DNA from 3 places in the Paenibacillus sp. PastF-3 genome. Region 3 is predicted to be linked to each of the others. Evidence: riboswitches for the same ligand, from Rfam matches in the RefSeq annotation. Region 3 holds a riboswitch; each other region holds the start of a gene.
The links. A riboswitch is a leader RNA that binds a small molecule or an ion and turns the genes downstream of it on or off. The one in region 3 is predicted to bind thiamine pyrophosphate.
Positions count from the first base shown of each region.

Region 1: linked by a shared signal. The riboswitch ahead of M2444_RS12415 (ECF transporter S component) and the one ahead of M2444_RS00470 (ABC transporter ATP-binding protein) in region 3 are both predicted to bind thiamine pyrophosphate.
Region 2: linked by a shared signal. The riboswitch ahead of M2444_RS13115 (ABC transporter substrate-binding protein) and the one ahead of M2444_RS00470 (ABC transporter ATP-binding protein) in region 3 are both predicted to bind thiamine pyrophosphate.

Region 1 covers NZ_JARXWM010000005.1:145,007-155,815, reverse strand. Annotated here, with positions in the region: gene M2444_RS12435 (SWIM zinc finger family protein) at 1-306, shown strand, start outside; gene M2444_RS12430 (DEAD/DEAH box helicase) at 303-3,323, shown strand; gene M2444_RS12425 (energy-coupling factor transporter transmembrane component T family protein) at 3,505-4,296, opposite strand; gene M2444_RS12420 (ABC transporter ATP-binding protein) at 4,238-5,734, opposite strand; gene M2444_RS12415 (ECF transporter S component) at 5,731-6,366, opposite strand; TPP riboswitch at 6,475-6,586, opposite strand; gene M2444_RS12410 (hypothetical protein) at 6,680-7,474, opposite strand; gene hflX (GTPase HflX) at 8,071-9,336, shown strand; gene M2444_RS12400 (S-layer homology domain-containing protein) at 9,449-10,809, opposite strand, start outside.
Region 2 covers NZ_JARXWM010000005.1:312,357-323,165, reverse strand. Annotated here, with positions in the region: gene M2444_RS13140 (HAMP domain-containing sensor histidine kinase) at 1-383, opposite strand, end outside; gene M2444_RS13135 (response regulator transcription factor) at 380-1,054, opposite strand; gene M2444_RS13130 (pyridoxamine 5'-phosphate oxidase family protein) at 1,204-1,623, opposite strand; gene M2444_RS13125 (MFS transporter) at 1,785-2,999, shown strand; gene M2444_RS13120 (hypothetical protein) at 3,080-4,534, shown strand; TPP riboswitch at 4,689-4,799, shown strand; gene M2444_RS13115 (ABC transporter substrate-binding protein) at 4,959-6,008, shown strand; gene M2444_RS13110 (hypothetical protein) at 6,175-6,327, shown strand; gene M2444_RS13105 (thiamine-binding protein) at 6,490-6,783, shown strand; gene M2444_RS13100 (ABC transporter permease) at 6,780-7,541, shown strand; gene M2444_RS13095 (ABC transporter ATP-binding protein) at 7,558-8,400, shown strand; gene M2444_RS13090 (flavocytochrome c) at 8,515-10,065, opposite strand; gene M2444_RS13085 (RidA family protein) at 10,284-10,673, opposite strand; gene nhaC (Na+/H+ antiporter NhaC) at 10,688-10,809, opposite strand, start outside.
Region 3 covers NZ_JARXWM010000001.1:100,686-111,494, forward strand. Annotated here, with positions in the region: gene thiM (hydroxyethylthiazole kinase) at 1-250, opposite strand, end outside; gene M2444_RS00460 (ABC transporter substrate-binding protein) at 291-1,325, opposite strand; gene M2444_RS00465 (ABC transporter permease) at 1,322-2,095, opposite strand; gene M2444_RS00470 (ABC transporter ATP-binding protein) at 2,076-2,966, opposite strand; TPP riboswitch at 3,006-3,109, opposite strand; gene M2444_RS00475 (amino acid ABC transporter substrate-binding protein) at 3,333-4,169, shown strand; gene M2444_RS00480 (amino acid ABC transporter permease) at 4,221-4,889, shown strand; gene M2444_RS00485 (amino acid ABC transporter ATP-binding protein) at 4,904-5,656, shown strand; gene M2444_RS00490 (S-layer homology domain-containing protein) at 5,750-6,412, opposite strand; gene M2444_RS00495 (Fur family transcriptional regulator) at 6,735-7,208, shown strand; gene M2444_RS00500 (TIGR00266 family protein) at 7,577-8,257, opposite strand; gene M2444_RS00505 (hypothetical protein) at 8,403-8,609, shown strand; gene M2444_RS00510 (class I SAM-dependent methyltransferase) at 8,671-9,402, shown strand; gene M2444_RS00515 (AraC family transcriptional regulator) at 9,512-10,330, opposite strand; gene M2444_RS00520 (sugar phosphate isomerase/epimerase family protein) at 10,651-10,809, shown strand, end outside.

The DNA of each region.
Region 1 (10,809 bases), on a different contig from region 3:
ATGGATTATCAACTGTCCATCGGTAAGCTGCCTTCCGAATTTCGTGTTACAGACCTCCAGCCTATGGAGAAAAACGCACCCGGAGTTCTGCTTCCCTTCTACCACCAGGCCGTCGAAAGATTTGTGCTGGATAAGAATAGACATAGCTACAAAGCGGCTGTGAAACTATTGAAGCGATTATCCAAGCTGTATAAAAAAATGAAACAAGAAGAACGGTGGGAAGAGTTCCTCATTGCCTTCACCACAAAGCACAGCAGACTCCGTGCGTTGCAAGAGGAGCTTCGGAAAGGAAAGCTAATACCATGAACATGCATTTGCGCACGCTGACCATCCGGCTTGCATTAAGCCAGTATGGCGATGCTTTAATATATGGAATGAATGAAAGAGAAGATCTCGTGCCCGGCTTGCAGCTTAAGCAGCGGTTATTCGCCTGGCATGAGGCATCTTTTTATGGTACGGAGTTAACGGTTCAACCAACTGGCGAAGGTATGGAGCTAGTGATTCTACCTGCGGAGCAGGTCCTCCCTTTCTTTGCAGAGCAGAAGCTGCTGGCGCATATCGAATGGAACTGGGAGGGCGATGCCGCCCATCTCACTGAACTGGCGCCACTTCTGGCTATATGTCTGGAGAATAAACAGTATATTCCCGATATCTCCGCTTATCGCGCCGGGAGGTTGCAATGGACCTGGGATGAGGACGCTTTTGCGCAGGTGGCAGCGGAGAATGACACTGCCAAAGGGGCCCTTGAGGCGCTAAATGACGGCAGCGAGTTTAGCCGCGGATTACGCGCGGCGTTCTCCGCCGCCGTATCGCAGAGGTTTTACAGCACGGAGGCCGAGGCAGGCGACCTCCGGAGCGAATTCCCGCTTCTATTCGATAGAAGCGGGGCCCTTGCAGCGGGCATGGATACCGCTGCATGGCTTATCGCCATTGGCTGGAAGGCGGATACCGCGCCTTTCCGGCCTGCACTTCAGCTGCTGGAGCCGGAAGGGGATGAATCCCCTTGGCGGCTGCAGCTGATCCTTCAGGACAAGCGCGATGAATCCGCGCTTGTTCCCATCAGGCTCGCCGATGATGGCGAGCCGCACGGCTTGTGGCCGACAGCATGGTCGGCCCACGTGCATGAACGCGCCGCGGGATGGCTGGAGCGCCTCCGCGGCAGTCTGCCGCCCGAGCGCTTCGCGGCGGGCGGCGACGTGCTGGCTGAACCGCTCAGCGATGCCATCGCTTGGCGGTTCTTAACCGCCGAGAGCCAGCGGCTGCTGGAAGCAGGCTGGCAAGTGCTGCTGCCGGCGTGGTGGGAAGCCGCCAGCCGGAAAAAACCGCGCCTGCGCGCCAAGATCAGCTCCGGCGAGGACAAACGCAGCGGCGGCGAGTCGCTCTTCGGTCTGGATTCGATCATCGATTTCGATTGGCGAATCTCCATCGGCGACGTCGACCTCACCGAAGCTGAATTTGCCGAGCTAGTCGCAAGAGGAGAACGGCTCGTCCGCTTCAAGGGCAAATGGGTCTCGCTCGATCCCGCACTGCTGGCGCAAATTCAAAGAGCCATGGCAGGTATGGACAAGTCGCAAGGCTTGTCTTTCCAAGACGTGCTTCAGCTTCATTTGCTACAAGCGAGTGAGGATGCAGATGCTGAGGCTACAGAAGAGCAGCTTCAAGAGGATGCGGCGCGCCTGCGGCTCGAGGTAGAACTAAACGAGCATTTAATCAGCCTCATTGGTCAGCTCGGCCAGCGCTCACAGTGGCCGAAGCCCCCAGTACCCGCAGGACTCCAGGCAGAGCTACGCACCTATCAGCATGAGGGATATGCTTGGCTGACTTTCCTGCGTCAATTTGGTTTGGGGGCTTGTCTAGCCGATGATATGGGGCTTGGTAAAACCGTCCAACTCATCGCATATTTACTTCATATCAAAGAAAATACCGATCCTAGCTCATCCCGCCGCCAGACCGACCCACCGGGTTGGCCTGCTCTGATCATCTGCCCTACCTCCGTGTTGGGCAACTGGCAGAAGGAATTGCAGCGCTTCGCGCCTTCTTTGAATGTGATGCTGCACTACGGAAGCCGCCGTTTGGACGCAGGCTTCTTCTATGGCGCTGCTTCGCAAGCTGACGTGGTACTCACCTCTTATGCGACTGCAGCGCTTGATCAGGAGTTGCTGAAGGAATTCACTTGGGCGGCAATTTGCCTGGACGAAGCACAGAATATCAAGAATGCTCAAACGAAGCAGTCGGTAGCTGTACGTAGCTTCCCGGCTTTACACCGGATTGCGCTGACAGGAACACCTATAGAGAACAGATTATCTGAGCTGTGGTCCATTTATGATTTTATAACCCCAGGTTATCTGGGTAGTGCCAAAGCCTTTAACGATCGATTCAGTAATGCCATTGAGAAGGAACGTGACGAGAAACGTACAGCGGACCTACAAAATCTCGTGAAGCCGTTCATGCTACGCCGTAAGAAGAAGGATCCTAACATCCAACTCGATCTTCCAGATAAAAATGAGATGAAGACCTACGTTCATCTCACAGCTGAACAAGCTGCGCTCTATGACCAGACCGTAAACGGACTGCTCGAACGTATGCAGAAGTTGGAAGGTATTGAGCGTAAGGGCGCCATTCTTGGGGCTTTGACCGGACTTAAGCAGCTATGTGATCACCCGATGCTTCTGACCAAGGAGGCCCTCCCTGAAACCGATTCGGACAATAAACTGGATACCAGTCCACTCATTAACCGTTCCTCTAAACTTGAAAGACTGCTGGATATGGTGAAGGAACTTCGTGCAGAGGATGAGCGCTGTCTCATTTTTACGCAATATGTCGGGATGGGAAAAATGCTTCAGGCTGTTCTACAGCAGGAGCTGGGAGAGCCCGTCCTTTATTTGAACGGCAGTACCTCCAAACAGGCGCGTGACCGAATGATTGAGCGATTCCAGACGCCTATACCTTCTGTGGACGAAGGATCCAGTCGTCCAGATGCACCACCGACTGATCAGCCGAATGTGTTCATCCTTTCACTTAAAGCTGGAGGTGTCGGTCTGAATCTAACCGCAGCCAACCACGTATTCCACTTCGATCGCTGGTGGAATCCGGCCGTTGAGAACCAGGCGACGGACCGCGCCTATCGGATGGGCCAGACGCGCGATGTACAGGTGCATAAATTCATCGCCCTCGGGACGCTCGAAGAAAAAATTGATGAGATGCTGGAGAGTAAGCAGCAGCTAAGCGATAATGTCATCTCCAGCTCCGAAGGCTGGATTACCGAGCTGTCTACTGAGGCTTTGACAGACCTATTTACATTGCGGCGAGGCTTAACAGACTAATCCTGCCGCTTTCAGATACTCAAGAAGATGCTGGATAGTGTAGCGAAAGATTTGTTTAATCCAATAAAAAGGCAGAAACTCTTTATATCCGAGTTTCTGCTTTTTTTGTTACTGAACGATGGCATAAGATCAGAATCATTCTCTAACCACCAACGAATCTGTGCATGTCATCCTTTACGGCTTAACGAACATCGGTAATGTCCGCGTAAGGCCATTCGATTCCGGCCAGGAATGCCAACCAGAATACGCCGACCGCATATGCGGTGAATAGGACGTCGCGGTACGTAAAGCCAATAACATAATAATAAGTTCTCTTGGCCTGCCCGGAAAACCGCTTCGCCTCCATAGCCACCGCGATTCTATGGGCGCGTCGTATGCTTTGGGCAAGCAAAGGGATCGCGTATCGTTGCAACAGCTGGTAGAAGTTAAATATCCTCCCTCGTTTGCGTATTCCCCTGACTTTCAATGCGTGGTGCAAGGTCTGGAATTCTTCTGCGAGAATAGGCACCAGCCGCATCGCGGCCAAGAAGCTGTAAGCATACTTAGCCGGTAATCTCCCCTGCTGCATTAAGGAGTAGAAGAGGTTTACCGGCCTCGTCGTCAGACCGAACAGAAGCCCGACCGACGCCATGCTCAGTGCCCTGAACCCCAGATGCAGCCCTCTGTAGAAGCTTTCTTCCGTAATGTTCACTAATCCCCATCGGACCCACTCTGTCTCTCCCTTGCCGAAGAACATCATCCCCGTAGATGTAGACACGAACATCAGCAAGAAAGGGGAGGTGTATAACAGCAATCTGCGCAATGGGTGCCCGGACCACGGAAGCAGCAGCATCGAGCCGATGGCTACGTTCACCATGACGTTAAAGTCGTGGATGAGAATAATTGCCGCGAACCAGAGAGAGAACAGAACGATCTTAAGCGTAGGATTGACGCGGTGTAGCCAGGTTTCCCGGTGGGGAAAGGTCAATAACATCAGTAAGTCTCCCGTCTTCGATTCTCCATGACGCTGTGCAGAAATTTTCTACGATCCGCGCATCATGCGTGACCATAATAATCGAGGCTCCCGCCGAAAGCAGCCGCTCAAGCTTCTCGAGCAAAGAGAACGTATTCCGTGCGTCCAGCCCAAAGGTCGGCTCGTCTAGCAGCAATATGTGTTGCCCTTTTACGATCGCCGTCGCGACGCTTAATCGTCTCTTCTGCCCCATCGACAGCTGATACGGATGCCGCGAGGCAACGTCCTCTAAATAAAGTTCTTCCATTAGCTTATACGCCTTCGCACGCCGAATTTCGCAATGAACGCCATCCAGCAACAACGAATACTCGATCTCTTCCCGTACCGAATGTGTTACAAATTGAAATTCGGGGTTTTGAAAAACGAATGCGATATGCTCGGCCGCTTGCGCAACATGCTCCGCTTCCCGGCCTGCTATCTTGCATATCCCTTCGGTCTTAATCAGTCGCATGATCGAGAGCAGCAAGGAGCTCTTACCCGCTCCGTTATGGCCGATGATCCCGATCCATTGACCAGGGGTGACGATTGCCCTCCCTACTTCGATGACCGCCCTGTTCCCTCGTTTCCCGCGAAACCTGTCCATTTCCAGATAGACATCTTCCCGATCGTTTGCGTTTGAATAACGAGTAATGCAGTCTGACCTCCGGGATTTATTCTCGATATAGTCCTCCCAGACGCCCGGATACCAAATTCCGTATTCTTGTAGCTCTCTCCTTTTAGCTGAAAAGATTTCCGTCGGCGATCCGTCAGCGATAACTACTCCTTCACGGGATAACACGACGATCCGATCGAAAAAGTCGATTACGCCTTCGATCTTATGTTCAATGACGATCAAGGTAATGCCTTCGGACAGGCTTCTGATCGCAGACCATACCAGCTCCGTACCCTCGCTATCCAACAGCGCTGTCGGTTCGTCCAGGAAAATCACTTCTGGCTCCATAGCCAGAACGGAAGCTATGGCTAATCGCTGTTTCATCCCTTGCGATAACGATTGGATTGCGATATGGATATCAGGAATTTTCAAGCCGACTTGAGCGAGATAAAGGCGGATCAGACCTGCCATTTCTTCGCGGGGGACGCGCATGTTCTCGAGAACGAAAGCCATCTCCTCGTCCACATATGGCATACAGAACTGCGTATCCGGATCTTGGAATACGTATCCCCATCGCTCGGGAACAAATGTCTCTTCAGCGATCATCGGAACTTCGATCGAACCGGGAATCAAACCGCTCAACACCTGCAGCAGCGTCGACTTCCCGCATCCGCTCGGGCCGAGCAGCAGCGTCTTCTCCCCCTGGTGGAAAGAAAGGGAAATGCCCTTGAACAACAAGGAGTCCTCTCCGGCAAACTTAAGCTTTAGGTTCTTAACTCTCGCAGCTATGGAGACTCCAGGCGTCATAGTCGTGTCAATGCGTCATAGTCCGCCTTGGACGCCGGTCTCAACACTTTGGTTACGCCTGTGAGCTCAAGCGCTTTGGACAGTCCGAAGGCGAAGATACCGGCGATGACGATACTTCCGAGTCCCCTCAGTCCGATCAGCAGCGTATAGTTCCAAGCGGACAACGATTCAATGTAACCGTAGCCGAAATCCAGCACCAACGAACCCGCCGCCGCCGCGAGCGCGGCCAGCGACGTGACCCAGACGTTCGCGTTGCGATAGAGGAAAATCGCGAAGACTAACTCCGCGCCCAATCCCTGCAACGCGCCGTAATACAAGGTCGAAAGCCCCCATTCACTGCCCAATAGCGCACTAACGGAAGCCGCCGCAATCTCAGCCAGAAGCGCCACTCCCGGCTTGCGGATGATGAGAAACGCGAACGTCCCGGCAATGAACCACATGCCGTATATCGTTTGCTCCGCATGGGTACCCAGCGGTTTGACCACGTCGTACATCGGTCCCCAGATTTTATAGATAATTCCGAATACGACCGCGATCACGATGGTTACCAGAATATCAGTCAGCTTCAATCCCCGTGACCTCGTCCCTTTGTCTTGTTGTCCTTGCCTTTGTCCTTGCTTAGCTTGTTCCATGCTTCAACAACTTCCCTTCTAGGTTCTTGGATTCGTTGCTCGCATGATGTGAGTAATTTTAAAAAGCCTACCCATTCATGGGTAGGCTTGCGCATGGCATCAAAAAAAAGGATGCTCGACAATAACGTCTCTACGCTGGCATTACCCAGATCAGATTGACGGTCAGCGGCATAAGGCCGCTATCTCAGCCTGACTTCATCAAGCACCCGTTTATTGCGATTCAACTTCCTATAACTTATATCATAAGTAAACTTTTTACAATATGATTTTCGTTCCTTGGGTATCCCTATCGCGGTATCTAAGTGTAGAACGCTCACCATTGCTCGGACATCTTAAAAGTGACGGCGAGATCATCATCACCTGAGAGTGAGTTAACTACCAAAGTAACCGGCTCATCCTGAAGCTCGTAAGAGAGCCGCTCGTTAAGCAAGTTAACGGCCAAATTCGCATACGCACCAGAGATCCCTGATCCTGTACCTTGCATAATCACCTTTCCACCCGTGACCGTAGTGCAGGTGTAATTGACAAGCAGTGCTGTGTCCGTAACAGGAATATCCGTAGTTGGTGTAGGGAAATTTTCAAATGTCCCATCCAGAGTTCCACCTGCAACGACCATATAACGCACAGGTCTCTTGGATAGAATATCTAAAGCAGCCGGTCTAATTTCAGCCGCAAGACCTTGTGGAATAGTAAAGGCAGGACTCCTCATAAAGCTGATCGCTGCGAAGTCAGTCGATGTAACCGATACGTTATCACGTATTTCCGAGGTTATACGGCTTACTTGAAACACATCCAGATTAACAGCCGTCCAGACACCGTTCACATCCACAAGAAAAACCTGAATCTTTAATTGCTCCTGTGAATACACAAAATTAAATTGAAATAAATCCTCTACAATAGGGTAGGTCTTACTTAACGTTTCCCGATATTGCAGCTCAAATAATTCTTCAATAAAGACTGTCTGATGACTTGCACTATTGGCTAAACCCGTTAAATAACAAGCCGCTCCAGCTGATCCATTGTTAACTACTTCGATCACAACTTGATCTATTGGACGGGTACCGTCGACAGGTAAATTAATGATTGTGCTTGTAGAGAGGACAGGCAATGTCTTCACACCTCCTATTCATATCAAATTATATCTATATGCTATGCAATCAATTTTTAGAATTCTTGGATGATATTAAAATAGAGAAGTGCTAAACAGATATAAAATACAGATTTGCCACCAAATAAAGGATGTGGTAAACTCGACTTAACTTTTTATGAACGGAGGGTTACGTGTGATAGATTTTATCCGAGTTAGAACTTTGCGCGGCTAATTGAATAGCGCTAAAGCTCTGCCCATGTGCAGAGGACTCAGGATAGGTCTACCCATTTAACTCCATAGAAGCCAACAAACTAATACGCCTTCGGTGTCCTTATAAGGACGGTAGCGTTTATGTGAGAATTATAAGGATAAAGTATATCGTGAAACTTATACTTTCTTATAATTTAAACCAACTGCTGCTCGTAAGGGATTAAGTTATCATTTCCCTACGCCCCAGCCGTTGTTTAATTTGATATATCTATGGAAGACCCTAATGTTGTAACGGAGATTTCCCCTTACACATTTGTCTGACGTCCTCTAACGAACCATAAGCACAGGCAGATGACCTGTGTTTTTTTGCGTTTACTATTTACTACTGGAGGATGAATAAATATATGGAACAACTACGAGAAAAAGCTATTATAGTCGGTGTCCAGCTACAAAACGAAACAAACTTCGCTTATTCAATGGAAGAACTCACTAATCTGGCAGCTGCCTGTGACCTAGAAGTTGTAGGAGAGCTTAGTCAGAAGGCAAGTCGGATCAACCCTTCCCACTATATCGGCACAGGCAAAATCCAAGAATTATCTGCTCTCTTAGAAGCGCATGATGCTCCTATTGTTATTTTTAATGATGAGCTGTCTCCTTCACAGATTCGCAATTTGGAGTCCTCTCTAGGCCGTCAGGTCATTGACCGGACGATTCTGATCCTGAATATTTTCGCAGAACGAGCGAAGACCAAAGAAGCTCAGCTGCAAGTGGAAGTAGCTAAGCTGCAATATATGCTCCCCCGATTAACAGGTCTCCGAGAATCTCTCGGCAGACAAGGTGGTGGTGCTGGGCTGAAGAACAGAGGCGCTGGTGAAACAAAGCTGGAGCTGGATCGCAGAAGAATTGAAGAACGGATTTCAGCATTACAGGTTGAGCTTCAACAGCAAGTAGCAAGGCGCCAAATTCAGCGGAAGCAGCGGCATAAGAATGAGGTTCCTGTCGTCTGTCTCGTCGGCTATACGAATACCGGCAAGTCCAGCTTAATGAATGTAATCGTGGAGACGTATCATCCAGGCTCTAATAAGCAAGTGTTCGCCAAGGATATGTTATTCGCTACGCTGGAGACATCCGTTCGGAGCATTGAGCTACCGGATCACAAAACCTTTTTATTAACAGATACCGTTGGATTCGTCAGCCAGCTTCCCCATCATCTGGTCAAAGCCTTCCGCTCCACGCTCGAAGAGGTGACCGAAGCTGACTTATTGATTCATGTAGTCGATATTTCCGATCCCCAGCATCAGCAGCATATGGCTGTCACCGATGAGACTTTGAGAGCGCTCGGTGCGGACCAAATTCCAACGGTTTATGCCTACAACAAAGCTGACCTAACGGACCTACCTTACCCTCACCTTGAGGGTGACAATGTCTATCTTTCCGCCAAACAAAATAGCGGGATAGCTGAACTTACAGATCTGATTCGCAGCCATGTTTTTACGGATTATGTACAGTGTCAAATTCTGATTCCATTTGATCGCGGCAATGTGGTCTCCTATTTTAACGAGCATGCCCATGTCCAATCGACTAGCTATGAAGAAACAGGCACAAGGCTTGAACTGGAATGCAGAAAATCTGATTTCGAGAAATTCCGCAGTGACTTTGTTCAGCTTTAGGCTATAAGACGCAGCAAAGGGGTTGTCCCATAAGTCATAAATGACTCAGGGACAGCCCCTTCTTCTACTTATTGGTGGAAGCGAACCCGGTTAACTATCCGAAATATTTCACTTATTGTGCAAGCAATTTATCCAACAAGCGAATGATCATCGCAACCGACTCCGCACGGGATGCAGTATCATTCGGTTTGAACAATTCGTTGCCTTTACCAGTTACTATGCCAGCAGTTGCAAAAGCATTAATTTGTTCAGAAGCCCAGTTCGTAGCTACATCCAAAAATAGATTGGATGCGTTAGGAACATAGTTTATCAGACGAGCAAGCATTGCAACGATCTCAGCGCGGGAAATTTCTTGATTAGGATGGAAAGAACCATCACTATATCCCGTGATTACCCCTTTAGCTTGTAATGCTGCAATCGATTTTGAAGCCCAATGTCCTTGTGTATCAGAGAAGAATGAACCGCTTGAATTCGGTAGACCAAAAGCTTTTGCTACCATTGTGGCGAACTCGGCGCGAGTTACCTTTTGATTCGGATGGTAAGAACCATCACTATAACCCGTTACAATCCCCATCTTAGCTGCACGCTCCACTACGGAGGCACTCCACGAAGATGCCGGAACATCCGTAAAGTGTATAGCGGGAGCAGACTTCTCTTTTTCCACGATAGCCTTAACTGCCTCTACATTTACCTTGTCGTTGAACACCAGCTTTGACGCTGTTGGCGCTGTTGGCGTTACTGTTGGCTTCGGTGTTGATGTTGGTGGCGTTGGCGATACTGGTGGCGTTGCTGTTGAATTTGGTGTCGATGCTGGTGGTGTCGGTGTCGGTGTCGGTGTCGGTGTTGGTGTTGGTGTTGGTGTTGGTGTTGGTGTTGGTGTTGGTGTTGGTGTTGGTGTTGGTGTTGGTGTTGGTGTTGGTGTTGGTGTCTCAGTTTCCGTTGTTTTCTTGACAGAAAACTCATCGATCAATGTACCCGCAATTGTACGTGCCTTCACATGAATCGCATCTTCTGTAATTTCAATAGCGGAGTACACAGGAACGTCTTCATCAAAAATATAATTCAAATAATTATATTGCGTGCCATCATAGAATTTCCAGCCTGAAGCACCACCATCAAGGTATACAGTGCCCTCATTGGTAGCTTTATTTGGCTTTCCATCCTTCATTGGATAGGTCCGTGCATATACATGATCATGACCAACCAGAACCAAATCGACTTTTTTCTTTTCTAATATGGGTGCAAAGTAGGTTTGGGTATACTCAACAAGGGATTCCCGACCATTCTCTGTATGATAAGCTGGACGATGGAACATAACGACAGTCCACTTTTTATCATTCTGATCCAAATCTTCTTTTAACCATGCTGCTTGAGCAATCATCTGTTCCTCTACGCCTTCTGAGTTCAATACGACGAAATGAGTATCATCGACTTCATAAGAGTAAGCATATTGCAGTTGGGATTCTGGTCCGT
Region 2 (10,809 bases), on a different contig from region 3:
TCCGGAACTCCGCTGCCATGATCCGGATTGCCTTTATCAGGTGTGAGAATCAATCGGGTCATTCCCTGCCCATCTACCCAAAACATAGTAGCCTCAGTGTATTTCCGGCTCAGTTCATCTAACCGCTTATTTATGCCTTCCGAAGAAGCATCTTCCAATTGAAGCGCCTCTTTATGCCACATGGCCTCCAGCGCTGCAACACTCGAATATAAAGAGGTATCTACAGGTGGAGCCCCTTTAGTCACTTCATTAACCATATTGTAGAGAACAAAAGATAACGGCAGAACCACAGGGATAAAAAGCAGTGCAGAAACGATAATAAGCAAATATCCCGACAGCAAAGAGGAGTTGCGCTGCTTACGAATGCGCCCTAACCCCCTCATGCTCTTACCCGATATCCAATCCCCCGGACAGTTTCTATAATTTCCGGATTGCCCGGATCAAGTTCTAACTTTTCGCGCAAATATCGTATATGTACCATCAAAGTTTTATCCCCTTCGAGATAGGCTTCTCCCCAGACGGCTTCATAAATCTGCTCCTTCGTCATAATCTGGCCGAGATGACGCAGCAAATAAGAAAAAATCTGAAATTGCTTACCCGTAAGCATGACTTCTTCCTGAGTCTGAGCATTTATTACTCGGTTATCTCCTTCATATACGATTAGGTGCTTAAGCGTGAGCGAATCCTGAACCGATGCCCCATTCCGCCTGAGCAGCACTTCAATTCTGGCTGCTAATTCATCCGGATGAAAAGGCTTCGTCAAATAATCATCCGCGAATTCAAGCCCCTGCAGTTTATCATCAATGGAAGTCCGTGCGGAGAGCATCAAGATCGGAAGCTTAGGGTACGCCCGCTTCAATCGTTGTCCGACAGTAAAGCCATCCAGGCCCGGAAGCATTACATCCAGAATGGCCAATTGACAAGGCGAAGCTTCCTCCGTCGCTCCCTCCCCGCTCCGCAGCCAACGCACACTATAACCACGCTCACTTAAATCCGCAGACACGACGCTGCCGATTTCATGATCATCTTCAATATATAACAGAGTGACGGTCATGTATTTTAAGTCCTCCCCTGAGAAATTACGTAAAAAGTTGAAGTCATTATAACATGTTTTAACAGGACACTCAGGGACTTATCTTTTAAAAAAAGCCCTCCTAAACCCGTGGGGGATAGGAAGGCTCTCGGAAACGATTTTAAATTGGTTTAGGGAGTCCACACGCCGTGCTCTTTATTACTGCCAACATACTCAATACGCGTTGGAGTAAGTTCAAGAATCACATAATTAGGATCATCGGGTCCTGTAAACCATGGCTCCAGCTCTTTGTTCCATACCTTTGTGCGCAGCCCTTCATCCTTAGAAACGGCAGCGGTGGCTTCAATCTCCAGCACATCTTTGCTTCCGCCTGACTCATATCCAAGCAGCAAAAAGGCGTTCGGATTATTCGATAATTCCTCCACCTTATGAGTTTTGCGATTCGTAGCTAAATAAATCTTCAAACCCTCATGGAAAATAGCCATATAACGTACTTTCGGCTTATTTCCTTCTTCGATCGTACCAAAGGAACCGAACTTGTTGGCATCCAATGCTTTAATAATGAGTTGCTCCAGTTGTTTGTTATCCATTACGTAAATCTCTCCCTTCAAGCATGTAAACAAAAGTTTATATATCCAAGCTCACCGTTTGGATTTATCATAACAATGGTGCTTATTATAATGTACCCTTCAGGTTCACATTGAATCCGACCTTACTCCATAAACTACATTCAATATAAGGGGCTTACTTCGTGAAAAAACTGATTTGGATCGGCTGTCTTTCCTACTTTGTCATTGGACTTGCTCATGTCGTACTGGGATCTATTCTTCCCGTTCTGTTACAGCATTATGACCAAAATTATAGTGCCGGCGGGCAATTAATCTTTAGTCAATTCGCTGGTTTTCTGGCTGGTGTGCTTGTCTCTCCCCTACTCAATCGCCGTTTTGGCAAACGAGGAGGCATCATTATCGCCACCGCTCTTCTCCTGACTGCTGAAATTGCATATGCTTTTCTGCCACCTTGGGGATGGATGTATGTCATTGCTGTTGCGGCTGGCTTTGGTTTCGGTATGATCGAAGCCGTCATCGGCACCATCATTATCGGAGCTGTGACAGAAGGAACCGCGATCGCGATGAGCCGACTTGAAGTCCTTTTTGGGGTAGGGGCACTCCTAATGCCTCTTATCGCCAGTCCGCTCATTGCTACCGGAGCATGGAGATTGACATTTCTAATTGTCGCTTGCTTCTCATTACTTTCCCTCATTCTCTGGGGAAGAGGCCATTTCGGGAATCTGCAACGTATACTAGACGAGCGAGCACCTCGCAAAGTCTCAGCATCCCCGCATTCCTCGCAGTCCAGCACACAGCTTCCGTATAAAGGGAAACAATGGATTCTGCTGGGTATCTTCATTCTTTTCTTCTTTCTCTATGTAGGTACGGAGATGAGTCTGGTCAACTTTATGCCCGCCATCTTTATCGCCAAGCTAGGAATGACAGAATCTGCGGCGGCGCTGACAGTCACTTTCTTTTGGCTAGCTATGTCTACGGGAAGATTGTTTGCTGGAGTGATTGCAGAGAAAATTTCTTACCGTGTATACATTTTATGTAGCTGTTTACTGACCTTGTTACTGTTGGCTCTTTTTCCGTTCACAGAAAATCGATTAGCTGCATTCATCGTAATTATGCTACTTGGGCTATTTATGTCCGGTATTTTCTCCATAGCTTTAGTCTTCTCCAGCAAGATGCTGCCAGGAGCCGAAGAATCAACACCCAGCATAATGATCGCTGCTGGAGGTGTCGGTGGAGCTCTGCTGCCCCTATTTATGGGCTGGTCTATGGACCATTTAAAAGTAGTACAAACTGCTGGGGTACTTGCCGGCTTTGCCGCCTTCCTGTTTTTGCTGAGCATTGCCGCATGGAGATTCCAATCCAGGCAAGCAGTACAAAGAAAGAGTTCCAGTATTTAGAATGTTAGAATGGTATCAACCTAATCTTTTTAGGGTAATGTCATCTATAAGCATATTCTGAGCACAAGGATGGACGATGAATGGATAAGCTTTCAACTGAACCTTTATTACATACTGCGCTTATGCAGTTTATTTTTCCTTTTTCAATAAAAAAGGGTGATTCTAAGAAGCTCATCCAACAATTGCAGGATGATGGCTTCACACGTTTTTTTCTGGATAATAAAGAGCTAGAAAATGCCTATTACGGAGAAGGCCACTGTGTTTCCCATGAACGGCTGGAGCGTACCTATTTACCGTTTGCTGCACATATTCTTTTTCCACGCAAGAAGGATGTGGACTCTTTCCGCCGCTTTTCCAGAGTCAATAATCTGGACTGTATCCTAGAGATTCCTCAGCAGTCTATATTTTTTAAAATTCTCTCGACGGATATATTCATATGTCCTTTTCAGCTTGGATTTGTGACGATACGTGTCCAGCTTGAGGGGGATTCGATTCCCTTTAGTATTGCACTGGAATTCGCGGACCGCTTCCGGACGCTTGAGAATACCTTCGTACAGGATGATTACACCTATATCCATTGCGGGGAACAGACCTATGAGATGGTTGAGGATTTTGTCTTCCGAAATCTGGTAGATGGCTTGGAACCTTTTCTGGATCACTCGGATATCAATGGGGCTTATTTCGAAACCCTTCCCTTTTTCGTAGATGAAAGAATGCAGGTGCAAGCCTTTTATGGCTTTCAGAATGAAGGAGATTCTGATGAGATTAGTGTAAATATCCGCTATCGCGCCTCTCAGCTTGATGGAATTGATCTGAACGGCAAGCCCTATGCCAGTGCCAGCGACCCAGCGTATATTGCGAATTATTGTCATGAGCATTCTTATAATCGATGGGGCCCAGACACGTATTATATGATGAATGAGCAGACCTTTTGCTGCCTTACCCGAGCTGAACCAAAGATCGCCATTAGCCTGGCCGACCAGATGTACGGGCAATACTATTACGGATTTCTACTCAATATTTTCCACAAAATCGTTCTGCTAAAGCTGGCAAATATGCATTCCCGACTACGCATAAACCACGATTATGATGAGATCGATAATTTAATCTACTCGATTAATAAATTCTCGGCAAAGTTTTATTTCTTAGAGCTAATCTCACAGTCGCAAGGACGGGAGATTTTTCTTCAGCTGCGTAAAGTATACGGGAACGACGCTCTATTCGAGGAAGTAAAAGAAACCTTGACTGACCTGTTTCAGTATCAAGATAAATTCCAGTCGAAGCGCCGGGATAATCTGCTGATGATCCTCACTGTATTTACGGTGGTAAGTGGGATTTATGGCATGAATCAAGTCATTGACGATCTGGATGGAAAGATTCAGTGGAGTAAAATGGTTAGCTATTCCCCCTTTGAGTTTCTTGCTCTCTTCGTGATAATGAGCGGGATAATGATCAGTGTTGTCCTTACACTAGGTGCTCTGGTTACTGAGCTTAAGCGGCGTCATCGCAAGAAACATAAAGATCTGGATGAATGAAAACGGACTAAGAGATTTGAAAAATTTAGGATCATGCTACTAGACATTCCGAGAACAGCCGTCTATAATACAGCGTATGCAAGAAATATAAGCTATAAAGTATAGGTGCAAAACCTAAACTTTCTTATATTTCAAGTGGAAATACCCGTTAACTTCATAGAACCAGGGGTGCTGGAATTGGCCGGCTGAGATTGTATCCCACAAGATACTGACCCTTATACCTGATCTGGATAATGCCAGCGTAGGAATTGCCAATTGGTTTTGGTCCCTGTGACCTTTACTAACCTTGCGCCAAGCCAGCGTCCCGATCACTCGGGCGCTTTTTTTGTGTAGATCACAAAAGATGTAGAAGAAATGTACATACTACACTTTATGGTTCATGTTGGATGACGGGATCTGGCAACCTTAAAGGAGAGAAGAAGACATGCATGTCAAAAAAGCACTCATGCTTAGCCTCATCTGTATGCTCATTCTTGCGATTGCCGGATGCGGCAGCAACAACGGGAATACAGCCGGAAACAAAGGGACTGCTGCGGAATCGAATGCAGCGACCGGATCAAATGCTCCAAAAGAGCTTACCAAAGTTAAGGTTGCACTGGACTGGACACCGAATACGAATCATACCGGTCTTTACGTAGCCAAGGATCTTGGTTATTACGCGGAAGAAGGTCTGGATGTAGAAATCGTTCAACCTGGCGCAGCAGGCTCCGATACCATGGTTACTTCTGGGGAAGCTGCTTTTGGGATCAGCGCTCAGGAAGGATTGACTCTAGCTCGTCTACAAGGCGTTCCCCTTGTCTCGATTGCAGCCATTATTCAACATAATACGTCGGGATTCGCCGCTCCAGTGGATCGCAATATTAAATCGCCAAAAGATTTTGAGGGTAAAACTTACGGAGGCTGGGGCTCTCCCGCCGAGGAAGCAGCCATGAAGGCGATCATGGACCCTGTTGGTGGCGATGTGAAAAAGGTGAAGCTAATCAGTATTGGTGAAGCTGACTATTTTACCGCAGTCAAACGTGACATTGATTTCGCTTGGATCTTCTACGCTTGGACCGGTATTGAAGCCGAACTGCGTGGAGAGCCTCTGGATATGCTGTACTTGAAGGATTATGCGCCTCAGCTCGATTATTACACCCCTGTGCTGACCACGAGCGAGAAGCAGATTTCTGAGAATCCAGATTTGGTGAAGGCTTTCCTGAATGCCACATCGAAGGGTTATCAATATGCGATTGATCATCCAGAAGAGGCTGCCGCTACATTATCCAAAGCTGTGCCTGACCTTGATGCCGAGCTTGTCCTAGCCAGCCAAAAATGGCTTAGCCCGAAATATAAAGACGACGCCCCCCGCTGGGGAGAGCAAAAAACCGAGGTCTGGCAGAATTACGGCGACTGGATGTATGATTTGAAGCTGCTGGACAAACCGCTGGATGCAGCTAGTGCATTCACGAATGATTTTTTACCGGCGGAGTAGACCGGACTTCCCAAGTTCGTTCAAGATTCGATGTCGAATCCGCTTCCTGTATCACTTCGTTATCAAAGTTGGCTTTTTGAACTTACCACTTCAATGAGAGTTCAAAAAGTCGGCTTTCAGAACCAAGAAGGTTGAACGTTACTTGAGGAAGGAGGAACGGAGCGTAGTGATGTGCTACGTGAGTACCGGACTTCCCAAGTTCGTTCAAGATTCGACGCCGAATCCGCTTCCTGAATTACTTCGTTATCAAAGTTGGCTTTTTGAACTTACCACTTCAATGAGAGTTCAAAAAGTCGGCTTTCAGAACCAAGAAGGTTGAACGTTACTTGAGGAAGGAGGAACGGAGCGTAGTGATGTGCTACGTGAGTACCGCACTTCCCAAGTTCGTTCAAGATTCGATGTCGAATCCGCTTCCTGTATCACTTCGTTATCAAAGTTGGCTTTTTGAACTTACCTATACAAATTGAGAGGATTGATTATTGTGGCTAACACATTGCTCAGCATTCAAGTAATTCCTAAGACTCCAAACAATGAGGATTCCATCCCATACGTCGATAAAGCAATTGAAGTTATTCAAAAATCCGGCGTTAAACATCAGGTGAACCCGCTGGAAACCACGATGGAAGGTGAACTTAGCGAGCTGCTTGAGGTTGTTCGTCAAATGCAGGAGGCGCTGATCGAAGCTGGTAGTCCAAGCGTGATCTCACAGATCAAAATTGCTCATAACCCTAACGGAATCAGCATGGATAAATTGACGGAGAAATATCGGCCGTGAGATCGACCTGGAAGCTAATATGGCCGCCCCTTGTGGCGGTCGTCTTCTTTTTAACCGTATGGCAGTTATCTGTTTCTCTATTCCATATCGAATCCTGGATTCTGCCAAGTCCTGCTGATATTGCCCGCGAATCCACCAGTAATGCTTCTGGTCTTTGGGCTCATACGATGGCTACGCTTCGACTCACATTAATCGGTTTTCCTATTGGTACAGGTGTAGGCTTGATCGTCGCTCTACTTTTGCATCTTTTGCCTTGGGCTAGACGCGCTTTTTATCCACTGATTATTCTGAGTCAAAATGTTCCCTCTATCGCACTCGGACCACTGCTTATCATCTGGTTTGGCTTTGGTCTTTTGCCCAAAATCGTACTGATTACACTGGTATGCTTCTTCCCGGTAGCTGTCGCTGCAATGGGCGGCTTGTCTCAAAGTGATCAGGTCATGATGAATTATATGAAAATGGCGGGCGCAAGCAAGTGGCAAATCTTCACCAAGCTGGAGCTTCCGTCTTCTATACCGGCACTATTTTCCGGTGTGAAAATATCCGCCACTTATGCGGTTATGGGAGCCGTGGTCGCTGAATGGATTGGCGCAGATAAAGGGATTGGCTATTATATGCTCCTCCAGAAATCCGCTTATCGTACGGATCGGATGTTTGTCGCTATTGTTATTATTGTGCTCCTTAGTCTTGTACTTTTTGCTATTATCGCGTTGCTCGAAAAATGGTTAGTTCGCTGGAAACCACGCCGTAATTCATAGAAAGGAAGATGCCTGTATGTCTCAAGCGACGCAAATAGGGCAAAGAACAACTGAAATCATAAGCTCTCCTGAAGCTCATACTGCACCACCTGCTCTTGAAGTAAGCGGCATCTCCAAGTCTTTCACCCATCGCCGCCGCGAGACGAACGTGCTGAACAACGTCTCTCTTAAGGTAGAGCAGCAAGAGTTCGTTTCGATCGTCGGTCCTTCCGGCTGCGGAAAAAGCACCTTATTCCATATGATCGGCGGACTAGTGAAGCCTGATGCAGGAACGATCCTCATGAACGGCAAGGTCGTTACAGGTCAACGTGGTGAAATCAGTTATATGCCGCAGCACCCCGCGCTTTTCCCTTGGCGTACGATTGAGGATAATGTGCTGCTCGCCGGGGAAATCAAAGGTGCTCTGCAGGATGGAGCTCGTGAAGAAGCGCGCCAGTGGCTCGACAAGGTTGGCTTGAGCGGGTTTGAACAGGCTTACCCGCATATGCTGTCTGGGGGGATGCAGCAGCGTGCGGCTTTTCTCAGAGCATTGCTAGCTCCGCAGGAGTTGATGCTGCTCGATGAGCCTTTCAGCGCATTGGATGCCCTAACTCGCAGTGAAATGCAGCGCTGGCTGCTCGAACTGTGGGAGGAGAATCGCCGCTCTGTGCTGTTCATCACCCACAACATCGAAGAAGCGTTGCTGCTCTCGAATCGTATTTATGTATTCTCGGGCCGCCCCGGCTCCATCCTACATACTGTTGACGTGCCATTTCCACGGCCACGCCGCGATGAGATTACGGATTCCCCGGAATTCCTTAAACTCAAACGCCAGCTGTCACAGTGGATGCGCGAAGAACAGGCTAAGAGCGGGAAGTAGCTTTTTGAATAGAGGTCACTCCACTCACTTTAAACAAGAGATTAAACAAAGAACCGCCCGGGCTTCAATTAGCCCAAGCGGTTCTTTTGTTTTAATCAGAATAACAGTTAAATCTTATTGTGCTTGTACAAACTCAGCAGATTTAATCCCTGCTTGACGGCCGAAAATAATGATTTCTGCTACAGAGTTACCGCCGATCCGGTTTTGACCGTGCAATCCACCTGTAACTTCACCAGCCGCATACAGGCCAGGAATAGCAGCGCCGTCTTTATTTAATACCTCTGTATTCGTATTGATCTTCACGCCGCCCATGGTGTAGTGAATCCCTGGGGCGATCTTAATAGCGTAGTAAGGACCAACGGACAAATCGTTGTCCATCCCTGTTGTTCTGCCGAATTCAGCATCGTTCTTGTTCTTTACTGCGCTGTTCCAAGTATCAAGTGTCGCTTTTAGCTTATCGGCTGGAACACCGATTTCTTTCGCCAATGCTTCGATGGTATCCGCTTGGATTACGAAGCCCATTTTGTCATATTGTTCAATTGCTTTCACGCGTGATTTAACGCCGGAATCAAAGACAAGCGTTGCCGCTTTTTCAGGAAGTGCATTGATCGCTTCGGTAACTTTATCACGTGTAGTCAATTCGTTTACAAACCGTGTGCCTTCGCTGTTCACGAGGATAGATCCTTCACCGCGAACGGCTTCCCCGATCAGATAAGATTTATCTTGTTGAACTGTTGGGTGAACTTGAATTTGATCCATATCGACAGTAGTTCCGCCAAGTGCCTCGATCATCTTGATGCCGTCGCCTGTACTACCGATTTGGTTAGTCGTAACGTATCCTTCCAGATCAGGTCTAACTTTTGATATCATATCCATGTTGGATCCAAAACCACCTGTTGTTACAACAACTGCCTTCGCTGTAATGGTTTTTTCATCAGCTTGATTAAAGAGTACTTTGACGCCGTTAGCCTTACCGTCTTTTTGAGTAATTTCTTTAACATCCGCGTTCACAAACAGTGGAATTTCTTTTTCTTGTACGTTTCTAACCAATCCTTTGACAAGGTATTGGCCTACCGCAGAGCCGTCTTCTGGACGGTGGGTGCGTTTTTCGCTCATGCCGCCTGTGATCGTAATATTGTTCAGCTTGATTCCGATCGAATCTAACCAATCGATCGCACTTGCGGAATTGTCAACGAAGAAACGAAGCATCTCTTTATCATTCGTGTCATGACCGCCTTTTAGCGTCTCTTCATAAAACTTATCATTGCTATCTTCAATGCTTTGCTCTTTTTGAAATTTCGTTTGGGAAGCGTTCATCCCTGAGGAGGATTTACTTGTATTCCCACCTGCAACCGGCATTTTTTCTAAAATAACCGGATTCAAGCCCTTAGCCTTAGCTTCCAGTGCAGCAGACATTCCCGCACCACCAGCACCGACAATAACGATATCATAATTATCTTTTAATTGATCCAGTGGTGTGTAACTAGCTTCTGATGCACCTGATACGGCTTCAGCTTTATCATTTTTGGCCGTCTCATTTACCTTACTTTTGTTCTCATTGCCATTACTATTACCTGCGCTGTTGCTATTACTGTTACCGCAGCCTGCGATTACGAGCATGACAGAGAGAATGAGAATGAGAGCAGTACTTGTTGTCTTCTTCATCTTTATAACGCCCCTTTGTGAATGTTTTCACATTTATGATAACGCAAGGATGCTGTTTTGTGAAGGTTTTTTAGTAATTAGTTATACTTACTGTTACATTTTCATGAATATTTTCATTTAAATTTTCATAAAAATTCTTGCTTTCAATATTTCCGCAACTTACTACTCAAAAAAAGCCACCCTTTTCAGGGCGGCCATCTGCCTTATTTTCTAGTCACTTATGGTATATAAGCAATAACTTCAATTTCTACGAGCCCATCCTTAGGCAGACGTGCTACTTCAACTGCGCTGCGAGCAGGATATGGCTGAGCAAAAAACCTTCCATAAATCTCATTTACCTTAAGAAAATCATTCATATCCTTTAGGAAAACGGTCGTCTTTATTACCTGGTCCATGCTTGTACCCGCCGCTTCCAGTATGGCTTTGACATTCAGCAACGACTGTTCCGTCTGTTCCTCAACCGTAGCAGGAAAAGTCCCACTAACCGGGTCTAGTCCGAGTTGTCCTGAAGTATATAGGACGTTCCCAAGCTTTACAGCTTGAGAATAAGGTCCAATTGCACCTGGTGCATCCGTTGTTATTACAGTTTCTTTATGCATATTTTTCATTTTAAAAGACTCCTTTATCCAACTTGTTCATTAGTTTTACCGTCATATTCCTTTAGCATTTCTGCCTGTTGCTCTGGCGTTAACTTCGCGATACCAAATCCCGTAAAGCCCCATATCGTCGCAAAGATTATTCCTG
Region 3 (10,809 bases):
GAACGCCGTGCTTATTCGCAGATTGTCCCGCGAGCACCATAGATTGAATGGCGTAGTCATTCAGTGTGCCGATATTCAGAACTACGGCAGATGAAAATGCGGCGATATCTGCCACTTCTTCGTGAGCATCCGCCATAAAGGGGGAGGCTCCAAGCGCTAAAAGACCGTTGGCTGAAAAATTCGCTACCACGATATTGGTGATATTGTGGATCAAGGGATTGAATTCCCGTACTTTGGATAGATAACACATGATAATTCCTCCTCAAGTTTTATGGGCGAATAGCTAATGTTTAAAGATTAATAAAAGCATCCTCAGCTTTGATGTCAGTAGACAGTAAATCATTGTCTGATAGCCACTGTCGTACCTTCTCCCAAGACGCGGGTTCTTGATATCCAAAATCTTGGTCACCCGCATTCATTAGCGGTAGTAGAATAGCCAGACTCTTCTCTTCAATTTGCTTATCAAGTGGAGAGGTCTCATCTTCGTGTGCAAGCAGCAAATTCAACGCTTTTTCCGGATTCTCCTGCACAAATTGTTGTCCTTTAGTAATTGCATTTAGAAACTTTTTGAAATAGGACTCAGAATTTTGTATTCCTTGATCGCTGGCGACAAGTACTAGCTCGTAATAATCAGGGACTCCGTAATCCGTGGGGTTGAACGAGTTCACGGAATGCCCTTCTTTTTCCAAGATTAATTGTTCGTGGTTAATGAACCCTCCCATAATGGCATCCACTTGCCCCGTCGCAATCGCCGGAATAAGGTCAAAGCCTACGTCGATTAATTTGCTGGCCTTAGGGTCACCCCCATCGTTTTGGATCATCGTACGAATCATGGCTTCATAAAGAGGAATGGAAGAATACCCAATCTGTTTACCTGTGAGGTCTTTGGGACTATGAATGTCTCCAGTCTGAGGTACCATTAAATGATTAAGCGGATGTCTCACAATCGCAGCAATCGAACGTACTGGAATGTTCTCACTGCGTGCCATGAGCACCTGAGGCTGATAACTAAGCGCTAAATCGATTTGATTCGCTGCTACAAGTTTCAGTGCGTCATTGCTGTCTGCGGGCATTTGGATCTCTACGTCCAGACCTTCCTCTTGGAAATAACCATTCTGCTCAGCAGCATATAAAAAAGAGTGAACGGCATTGGGATACCAATCGAGCATAATCGTCAGCTTGTGCGTTTGTTTAATTTCGTTATTAGATGAATTAGCAGGAGTATTGCTTACATTGGATGCTTTTCCGCAGCTGGTGAAGATTAGGACTGAACATATGAGAAATACGGGAATAAGCCATTTTCTTTGGAAATTCAAATCATTCATTGTTTAGATCCTCTTTTCTTTAAAAATAATGGTTCGAGCAGAGCTATCATTAGAAACAACACTATACCAAGCGCGGACAACAGAAATACAGCGGCGAACATTTCGGCACTTTGCAAATTTCCGGCCATCCTTCGGCTAAAGTAACCGAGTCCTTTGCTTCCGCCGAGCCATTCGCCGATGGTCGCTCCAATCACGGAGTACACAATGGATAGCTTTAGTCCTGAGAAAAAGGAGGGCAGCGCCAGCGGGATTTGGGTTTTAACGAGCAGTTGCCAGCGGTTGGCGCCAAATGTTAACAATAAGTCTTTGTAGGCTTGACCACTTGTACGAAATCCGTCATATGTACTCACAACGACTGGAAAAAAAGCAGTTAGAAACACAACAGCCACTTTGCTCCATAGCGTATACCCGAACCACATAATAAAAATGGGGGATAGCGCGATTAACGGAATCGTCTGACTGATAATAAGGAACGGATAGATGGCCTTTTCAAGGGGACGAAACAAGTACATTCCGGTGCCCAGCAGTGCACCACAAATAACTGAGAGAACAAAGCCTACGCATATTTCCTGCAATGTCGTCAATAAATGCGGTCTGAGTAATTGCCTGTGTTCGATCAATGCGATGCCTATTGAAGAAGGTGCAGGTAGGATAAAGGCTGGAATCAAGTGAAGACGAACAGCTGACTCCCAGATCACAAGAATGAACAACAGCAATAGAATGAAGGGAACGTAATTGTTTACATATTTTTTAAAAGATATGGGCTGCATACAGTCTCCGCTCCAACTCTTCCCGCAACGCTATAAACCGGGGTTCATAGTTCAACTTGTAATGTCTTGGCCTCGGTAAATCAACGACAATCTCCTGGATTTCGCTATGGATTCCTCCAGACAATAAATAAATCCGATCGCTTAGTAATAGCGCTTCCTCTAGATCATGGGTGATGAGCATCACTGTTTGACCCAGCTCATCCCAAAGCTCCAATAGCCAACGGTGTATCTCACGTTTGGTCATAGCATCGAGCGCTCCAAACGGCTCATCTAGCAGCATAAGACCGGCCCCGCCACCAGCTACAAGCGTTCGTAGAAATGCGACTCGCTGTTTCATGCCACCCGACAGCTCATGGGGATATGCCCTCTCTACATCGGCTAAACCGAAACGTGAAAGCATTTCTTGAATGCGAGAGATCGTCTGTTGTTTGCTAAACGTTGGTTTAATCTCCCAGGGCAAAAGACAGTTGTCGAGCACGGTTCTCCAAGGCAACAGCAAATCCTGCTGAGGCATGTAAGCGATCTGACCTAAGCGAGTAGAGGATGACGGGTTCGAATGAATTATTATTTGCCCGTGAGTGGGTTCGAGCAAGCCTGCTATAGTTTTGAAAAGCGTGCTTTTTCCGCATCCGCTAGCCCCAATGACCGAGACAAACTCTCCTCTGCTGATATCTAAGGATAGATCTGCAAATACAGGGGGGTGTTCAGATTCCGGAAAAGAGTAGGTTAAGCCTTGAATGGATAGGATTGTCGTGATGATCGAACCTCCTAAACGTTTTGTGATGGATAAACTTCTTGTATGCTTAAGTTTTGTGATTGATTGTAAACAAATAAAGACCCATTCATTTCCGAAGGGAAATAAATGGGTCAAAAAGTTCATTCTGCATAGGAACACTAAAATGCATGGGATGAAAATTCTGCTCCACTTCCCTCCGCTGGTATGATCCAGATCAGGTTCCAAGGGTCCGGAGCTTGAAGCTCCGTCTCAGTCGGCCGACTCCCCTAGTGAAATAACAGGTCCATATTTAATTTGTTTATAAATATACCATATCTTTCTGAGATGTAAAGAGAGGATCTTGTGAAGGATTATTCTAAGATTGGGTAATATAAGGGTAGAGATTTACCTAATATTACAATTCCGATGTATATAATCGGAAAAAATCATTGACGGTATACAGCGGCCAGTGTAGTATACAATTTACCGGATGAATTCCGGGTAAAGAGAGGGGAATTAATTATGAAAAAACTAAGTTTAACTATTCTATTGGCGTTAACCGTGGTGTTTGTAGCGGCCTGCGGCAATAATTCGAATACCGGTACGTCTAAGAATTCTTCAGCTGGAACGAATGCTGGAAATACAGCCACTGCACAAAACAGTCTGGAAGCTGTTAAAGCTAGCGGCAAATTGCGTATAGGAACAGAAGGGACCTATGCACCCTTTACTTATCATGACGCTTCGGGCAAACTGACCGGCTTTGATGTAGAAATTGCTGAGGAAGTAGCGAAGCGTCTCGGTGTTGAACCAGAGTTTTTTGAGACACAGTGGGACGGTATTTTTGCTGGGATGGATGCCAAGCGGTTTGATGTTATTTTTAACGAAGTATCCATTAATGAAGATCGTAAAGTGAAATATGATTTCTCCGAACCGTATATCGTATCTAAAGCGGTATTGATAGTGAGTGAAAACAATGAGGATATCAAAACCTTTGCAGATCTTAAGGGGAAAAAAGCCGGACAATCTCTGACCAGTAACCTGTCTGATATCGCCCGTGAGAACGGGGCTGAAATTGTAGCTACAGATGGCTTCAATCAAGCGATGGACCTATTGACCTCAGGCCGTATTGATGCGACTGTAAATGATGGTTTGTCTTATCTAGACCTGAAAAAGCAAAAGCCTGATGTAAAAATTAAAGTAGTAGATGAGATTCCAGACGGTTCACAAAGCGCAGCTGTTTTCTTAAAAGGCAACGAAGAGTTGGTAAAAGCAGTTAGTGATGCAATTGTTGAAATGAAGAGCGATGGCACGTACTTAAAGATTTCTGAGAAATACTTTGGTGCTGACGTTTCAAAATAATTCAAGGGTTCAGAAGCTAACCAGCTTGGAGCCAAAAAAGGATGTCTAAAAATGGATGACCGCAAAATACAAATTTTCTTAGATTCACTGCTACCCCTGCTAAAAGCTGGGGTGGCTTTTACCATTCCATTGGCATTGATATCATTTGCACTGGGAATGATCTTAGCGATATTGACAGCACTGGCTCGTCTCTCCCCGTGGATACTTCCGAAGCTAATCGCCCGCTTTTATGTATGGGTCATTCGTGGAACCCCATTGTTAGTACAACTGTTTATTATTTTTTATGGTTTGCCGGCAGTGGGAATTGTGCTCGACCCTTTCATAGCCGCGACCATTGGATTTACGCTTAGTGTAGGGGCTTATTCATCGGAAATCATCCGTGCGGCTATTCTGTCGATACATAAAGGTCAGTGGGAAGCGGCTTTCTCCGTTGGGATGACTCGTACCCAGGCACTGCGCCGCATTATTCTGCCACAAGCTGCCCGTGTTTCTGTACCGCCGTTATCGAATTCCTTTATTAGCTTAGTCAAAGACACTTCATTGGCAGCAATCATTACCTATACGGAGATGTTTAGAACTGCGCAGCAGGTAGCTTCTACAACGTATGAGCCTCTGCTGGTGTATACGGAAGCCGGATTATTCTACTTATTGTTCTGCTCTGTGTTGTCAGCACTGCAAAACTACTTGGAGAAACGACTGAGTCGTTACTCTGCGAGCTAAAGGGGGAGACAATTATGATTGAAATACTTAATTTGCATAAATCCTTCGGTGAGCTGCAGGTATTAAAGGGCATTGATCTGGAAATGGAGCATGGCAAGGTGCTGGTCATTATTGGCCCATCGGGTTCAGGCAAAACAACGCTTTTACGCTGCTTTAATCTGCTTGAAGTCCCTGATCAAGGAAGCTTATCGCTCAGTGATATTAAAATTAATTTCACGGATAACAAGAAAATCCCCCAGAAGTCCATTTTGGCGTTACGTCAAAAAACAGGGATGGTCTTTCAGTCCTATAATCTTTTTCCGCATATGACGGCACTAGGCAATGTAATGGAGGGGCAGGTGACGGTCCAGAAGCGATCCAAGGACGAAGCACGCGAACGTGCCCTTAAGTTATTAACTAAAGTTGGCTTGGCGGACAAAGCGGATGCTTATCCGCATCAACTGTCAGGTGGTCAGCAGCAACGGGTAGCTATCGCTCGTGCCATGGCAGTAGATCCAGAGGTGCTGTTGTTCGATGAGCCAACCTCTGCGCTTGATCCTGAGTTGGTGGGGGAAGTGCTTAAGGTTATAAAACAGTTAGCGGCAGAGGGGATGACCATGGTGATAGTGACCCATGAGATGAAATTTGCTGCTGATGTGGCTGACCGGATCATTCTGATGGATGGAGGCCATATTCTAGAGCAAGGGACTCCGCAAGAAGTTCTTGAGCATCCGCAGCATCCTCGTGCGCTGCAATTTCTGAACAGAATTAGTGGAGAAGAGATATAGAAGAAGATTAAGTCGCAAAAAAGAGCAGTTCAGGAACATTCCTGGACTGCTCTTTCGTGTGTTCAATCAGATCAGTTGAATGCCGCTTATCGGTTAGGATTTCAGACCGGTCTTCAGGAATTCCAAAGCATTATAGAGCATAATCGCAGCTTCGGCGCGAGTGATTTCACTTTTCGGATTAAACTTCCCATTGGCGTCTAAACTATTGATCTTGTATTTAAGCGAACGTTGAATGCTGCCTTGGTAAGAAGGATTCAGCGCAGCAACGTCAGCGATATCTACGGGCACTATATTAATCATCGGCAGATTCCCAATGCCTTCGACCCCTTGCACTAGATAATTGGTGAACTCTTCTTTGGTTATTGTTTTGGTTGGATCAATATCCTTAGGAAGCTCGACATGATTGTAATACGCATTAATAAAAGCTTCAGCGTACCAAGCTTTATCCTTGACTTTCGTGAACAAGCCACTAGCAACGGGAGCTTTATTGAAATCAATAGCCGCAAGACTAAGCTGGAGACCACCCGAAATGAACTGGATCCCTTGTGCTGTTGTAACTTTGGAGCTGGGCAAGAATTGGGATTCACTAACCCCTTTGATCAAGCCTTGATTTTTTAAAGAAATAATTTTTTCTTTCCCGTTTATATTGTCAATATCCTTAAAGGTGTTTCCGGCTGCAAATATTTGGCCACCCAAAGAGCAGGAGAGAATCGTAACGGTTGTAATCGCGGCTAATGTTCTTTTTTTCATATTCATGTTTATTTCACCTCGTTGTAAGGATAGGCCTCGTGGCCGCTATCAACTCCTTTAACGCAGAAAAATATGGAAAGGTTGCGGTCAAACCTACAATATTTCACGAAAAAGTAGATTTTGGTAGAAAAATAGGCAGGAAAAGGTGAAAGAAACTTTGGATAAGAGAGCTAAAATGTTATAATGATGTCAGGCTCTATTCATTCGTGACTAATTTTGATATGATTATATCGTAACGATTACTATTTACGTTTTATATTTTGATGCATAAATGGGTGCGTCTCAGTGGATACGGATGTTAAATCATTCCGGGAAGGTAGGAAATCAAATGGATCAAATTTCAAATATCAGTCAGCTTTTTGCGGCGCAAAAATATAAATTAACGCCCCAGCGTGAGGCCATAGTGAACATATTGCTCGACAATGAGAAAGATCATCTCAGCGTAGAAGAAGTATATATGCTTGTTAAGCTCAGCTATCCGCATTTAGGGCTGGCAACGGTATACCGTACACTTGAGCTCTTATGCGAGCTTCACATTGTAGAAAAGATGAACTTCGGAGATGGAGTCGCTCGTTACGATCTGCGGGGGAATGATCATTCTCACATGCATCATCATTTGATATGCAGCGTGTGTGGCAGGTTGGAGGAAATTAAGGATGACTGGCTAGTGGAGCTGGAGAAAAGAGTGGAACGTGAATACGGCTTTAACGTCACGGATCACCGCCTTGATTTCAAAGGCACTTATGACACATGTAAACGAACAGGCTGTAAAAAAGAAAAAGCAAACAAAGCGGTTTCATAAGCCGCTTTCTAACTAAAAGGAGAAGCTGTCTCAGAAGTAGTGAATACTGCTTAGGGGGCAGCTTCTTTTTTGGAAAGTAATTAGGGAAAAACTCCGTCTAAAGTAGTGATAATTGGCCAATATGAATGGAAATGGGGAAATCCTCCCTATAAATCGGCGGAAAATCTATATTTCACAACAAATCAGTTGAATTATAGGGAGAGTTTCCCTAATTAGTATTCAAATGCGCAGAAATTTCTGAGTTATAGGGAGATATTCCTTAATTCGCACGCAAAGCAGTGCTTCTTAAAAACCGGAGAAGCGCTATGTTGCGTTTTAAACAGTTAAAAGAAAGAAATCCTGCTTTTTGGGAAAGCCTATGTCATTTTTTAGCTTCGAGTGGGTACGAAGGATTTAATCCACGTTCCGAAGCTCCCAGGGTTACGGCTCTGAACAAGGATTACACCTTCTCCGCGGAATCGGCAGACAAGCGCTTCACCACTGGTTAAACTGTTCAACCAACCCGAGGCTGCTTTTTCTACCTTATAGTCCATATAATCTGGCCAAGCGACGAGATGTCCATTGTCGATAATCATCTCTTCACCTGGTGCTAAATTAATGGCGTGGATCGCTCCGAAGGAGGACAGGAATACCGTTCCTCTGCCGCTGATTTCTACAATGAAGAAGCCTTCGCCAGAGAAAAGTCCGCGTGTTAAATTTTGCATTTTGGTATTTACTTGAATGCCTTCCGTTCCGGCTAAGAATCCGTCTTTTTGAACTAACAGCTTATAAGAACCATCTAATTCGATAGCTTGGATATCACCTAATGATCCTGGAGACAGTAGGACCTCACTTTGACCACGGATAGCTCTGAGTTCCTGGAAGAAGAATTTTTCACCGCTCAGCATTCTTCCCAGACCCCGCATCACGCCTCCATCAGCCGTTCCTTTTAACTCTACGTTAGGAGACATGGCAACCATTGCGCCCATCTCAGCTTTAACACTTTCGCCGGGGTCCAAATATACCTTCAACATTGCAAAAGCACCCTCGTACAAAACATCGTATTTCATCACTAATAACCTCCGAATCTATTTAGATAAGTTAGAAAACAAGCAGTGATCTCATTGTAACGGAATTCTGGCTGCGCTCATAGTCTGTATTATGTTAAACTATAGCTGTCTGATAGTTCATCAATGAATAGGAGAGTGGTGCCACATGGCACGAACCAAGACTCAAAAAGCCTTGTTAAAGGCAGAGCGCTCAGGTATCTGGTGCGCAGCTCAAAGTCGAAGATCCAATAGGGATTATAGCGCCATTTCACAGCATGTACGGTTAATGCCGAGCAAACAACAGCAATTGAATAAGAACAAACACAAGGAGCGGATCTTCCAAGATGATGCTCCTTTTTGTTTGGCCATTTGAAATGAATATATCACTAAGAATATACTGATTGAATACATAAAGGATAGGAGATGTGTAACTAATGAAACAAAATAAATACGACGATACGAATTTCTTCTCAGCCTATAAACAAATGCCTCGTTCCATTGGCGGGCTTGAAGCAGCTGGAGAATGGCATGTATTACAACCTCTGATCCCAGACTTACATAATAAAAGTGTTCTTGATTTAGGCTGCGGGTTTGGCTGGCATTGTTTATATGCACGCGAGCAGCAGGCAAGCTCAGTCGTTGGCGTAGATATCTCTGGAAAAATGCTTCAAGAAGCGCGTGGAAAAACAGATGATCCAGCTATTTCTTATATCCAGATGCCGATTGAGGATATTGAATTTGCGAGCGAACAATTTGATGTGGTCATTAGTTCATTGGCCATGCATTATGTAGCGTCCTTTGAAGCCATCTGTCGCAAGGTTCATGCTTATCTTAAGCCAGGCGGTAGTTTTATATTTTCAGTGGAGCATCCCATCTTTACTTCTCGAAATGAACAGGACTGGTATGTGGATGACCAAGGCAATCGTCTCCATTGGCCTGTAGATCATTATCAGTCTGAGGGATTGCGTGAAACGACATTCTTAACAGAAAATGTGATTAAATATCATCGCACAATCTCAACCTATTTCAATGACTTGATTGGAGCCGGGTTTGCTATCAAAGCAGTTAAAGAGCCTAAGCCTTCTGATGAGATGAGCAATGATCCGTGGATGAAGGACGAGGATCGCAGACCGATGTTCCTGATTATTTCAGCTCAAAAAGAATAATTATCTCATTAACATGCCTATGCTTTGAATATAGAAGCAAGGGCTATCCTAGTAGGAGTTTATCTACTTCAGGGATAGCCCTATTTTTATTGATTCGCCTTATCTCTTGTTATACTTGAGTTCTGCTGTGTACACGGTATTGTCTAGGGGACATGCCGAAACGACTTCGGAATACACGGTGAAAATAAGTATAGTTTGCGAAACCGCAGGTTTCTGCTACTTGCTCCAGCGGCATTGGACTGAAGGTGATTCGTTCTCTTGCCATTTCTAGCCGGACATCATTTACATATTTGATAATACTGGTCCCAAAGGCCTCCTTAAATAAATGAACGGCACGGGAGACGGAAATATCTACATTTGCGGCAACATCCTCCAACAGAAAAGGTAAGGTTGCATGCTCCTCAACATATTGCTTCATTCGGTATGCTAGATAGCCTTTAGGCGTAATCGCTGGCTGATCTGTAATGAGTCTGTCGATTTCCATACATAGGATTTGCAAATAACAGGCAGATATCGCTGGTGAGAAATCGGAAAGACGTCTGTGCTCAAGAATCAGCTGACGAAATAAGCCGAGGAAATTCTCACTCAGTGGCACACTTAAGAGTGAGGGTCTCTGAGCACGTTCCCACCATTCAACAATCCAAGTGCCTTCACAAAAAATATGATAATCTCCGCTTTCAATGCGCGGCTTACCTACAGGATACTCTTCCTTATCAATAATTAAATAGTAAGGATCATTAGGAGCAAACAGCATGATATCGCCGCTCTCCACTGGTGTCATCACACCGTCGATCATTGCTCGGCTTCGGCCCTCTGTTTGCAGACGAATTAAATAGTTCTGATTTCCATGGCTATGTGACATATGGAAAGGTTTGCGGTGAAAGGAAAATCCAGCGGATAAAACGTGACAGGTAGTAGATTGATTCATATGTCCTCCTTGATGACTAGAAATGATAATCAGATTGTTCATGTTTTAATCATATTATTCATTTTATTATATACGCTTTCATATTACTATGTACCTAAGCAATAAAGAAAGAAATCGACCATCTACGCTATACGGAGTCGATATTAGCTATGCAAACAAGAATGGCAGTTGAAGGAAACTAATGGGAATCAGATTAGTCAATTCTACAACAGCATTATTGTTCAAGTGATTGCTGCTGTTGATCTCTTTGGGGACGAGCAGCAGAAAGAAGTTTAAATGAATTAGTAAGCTAACCCTAAACCCATTGGAGTGATTAGAAAATGCTGAAGATAGGTCTGCAATTGTACACGCTTAGAGAAGAACTGGAACAGGATTTTGAAGGGACACTGCGTAAGGTAGCAGCCCTTGGATATAAAGGCGTAGAGTTTTTCCACTATTTCGGCCGCACCGCAGCAGAAGTTAAACAATTGCTAAATGAG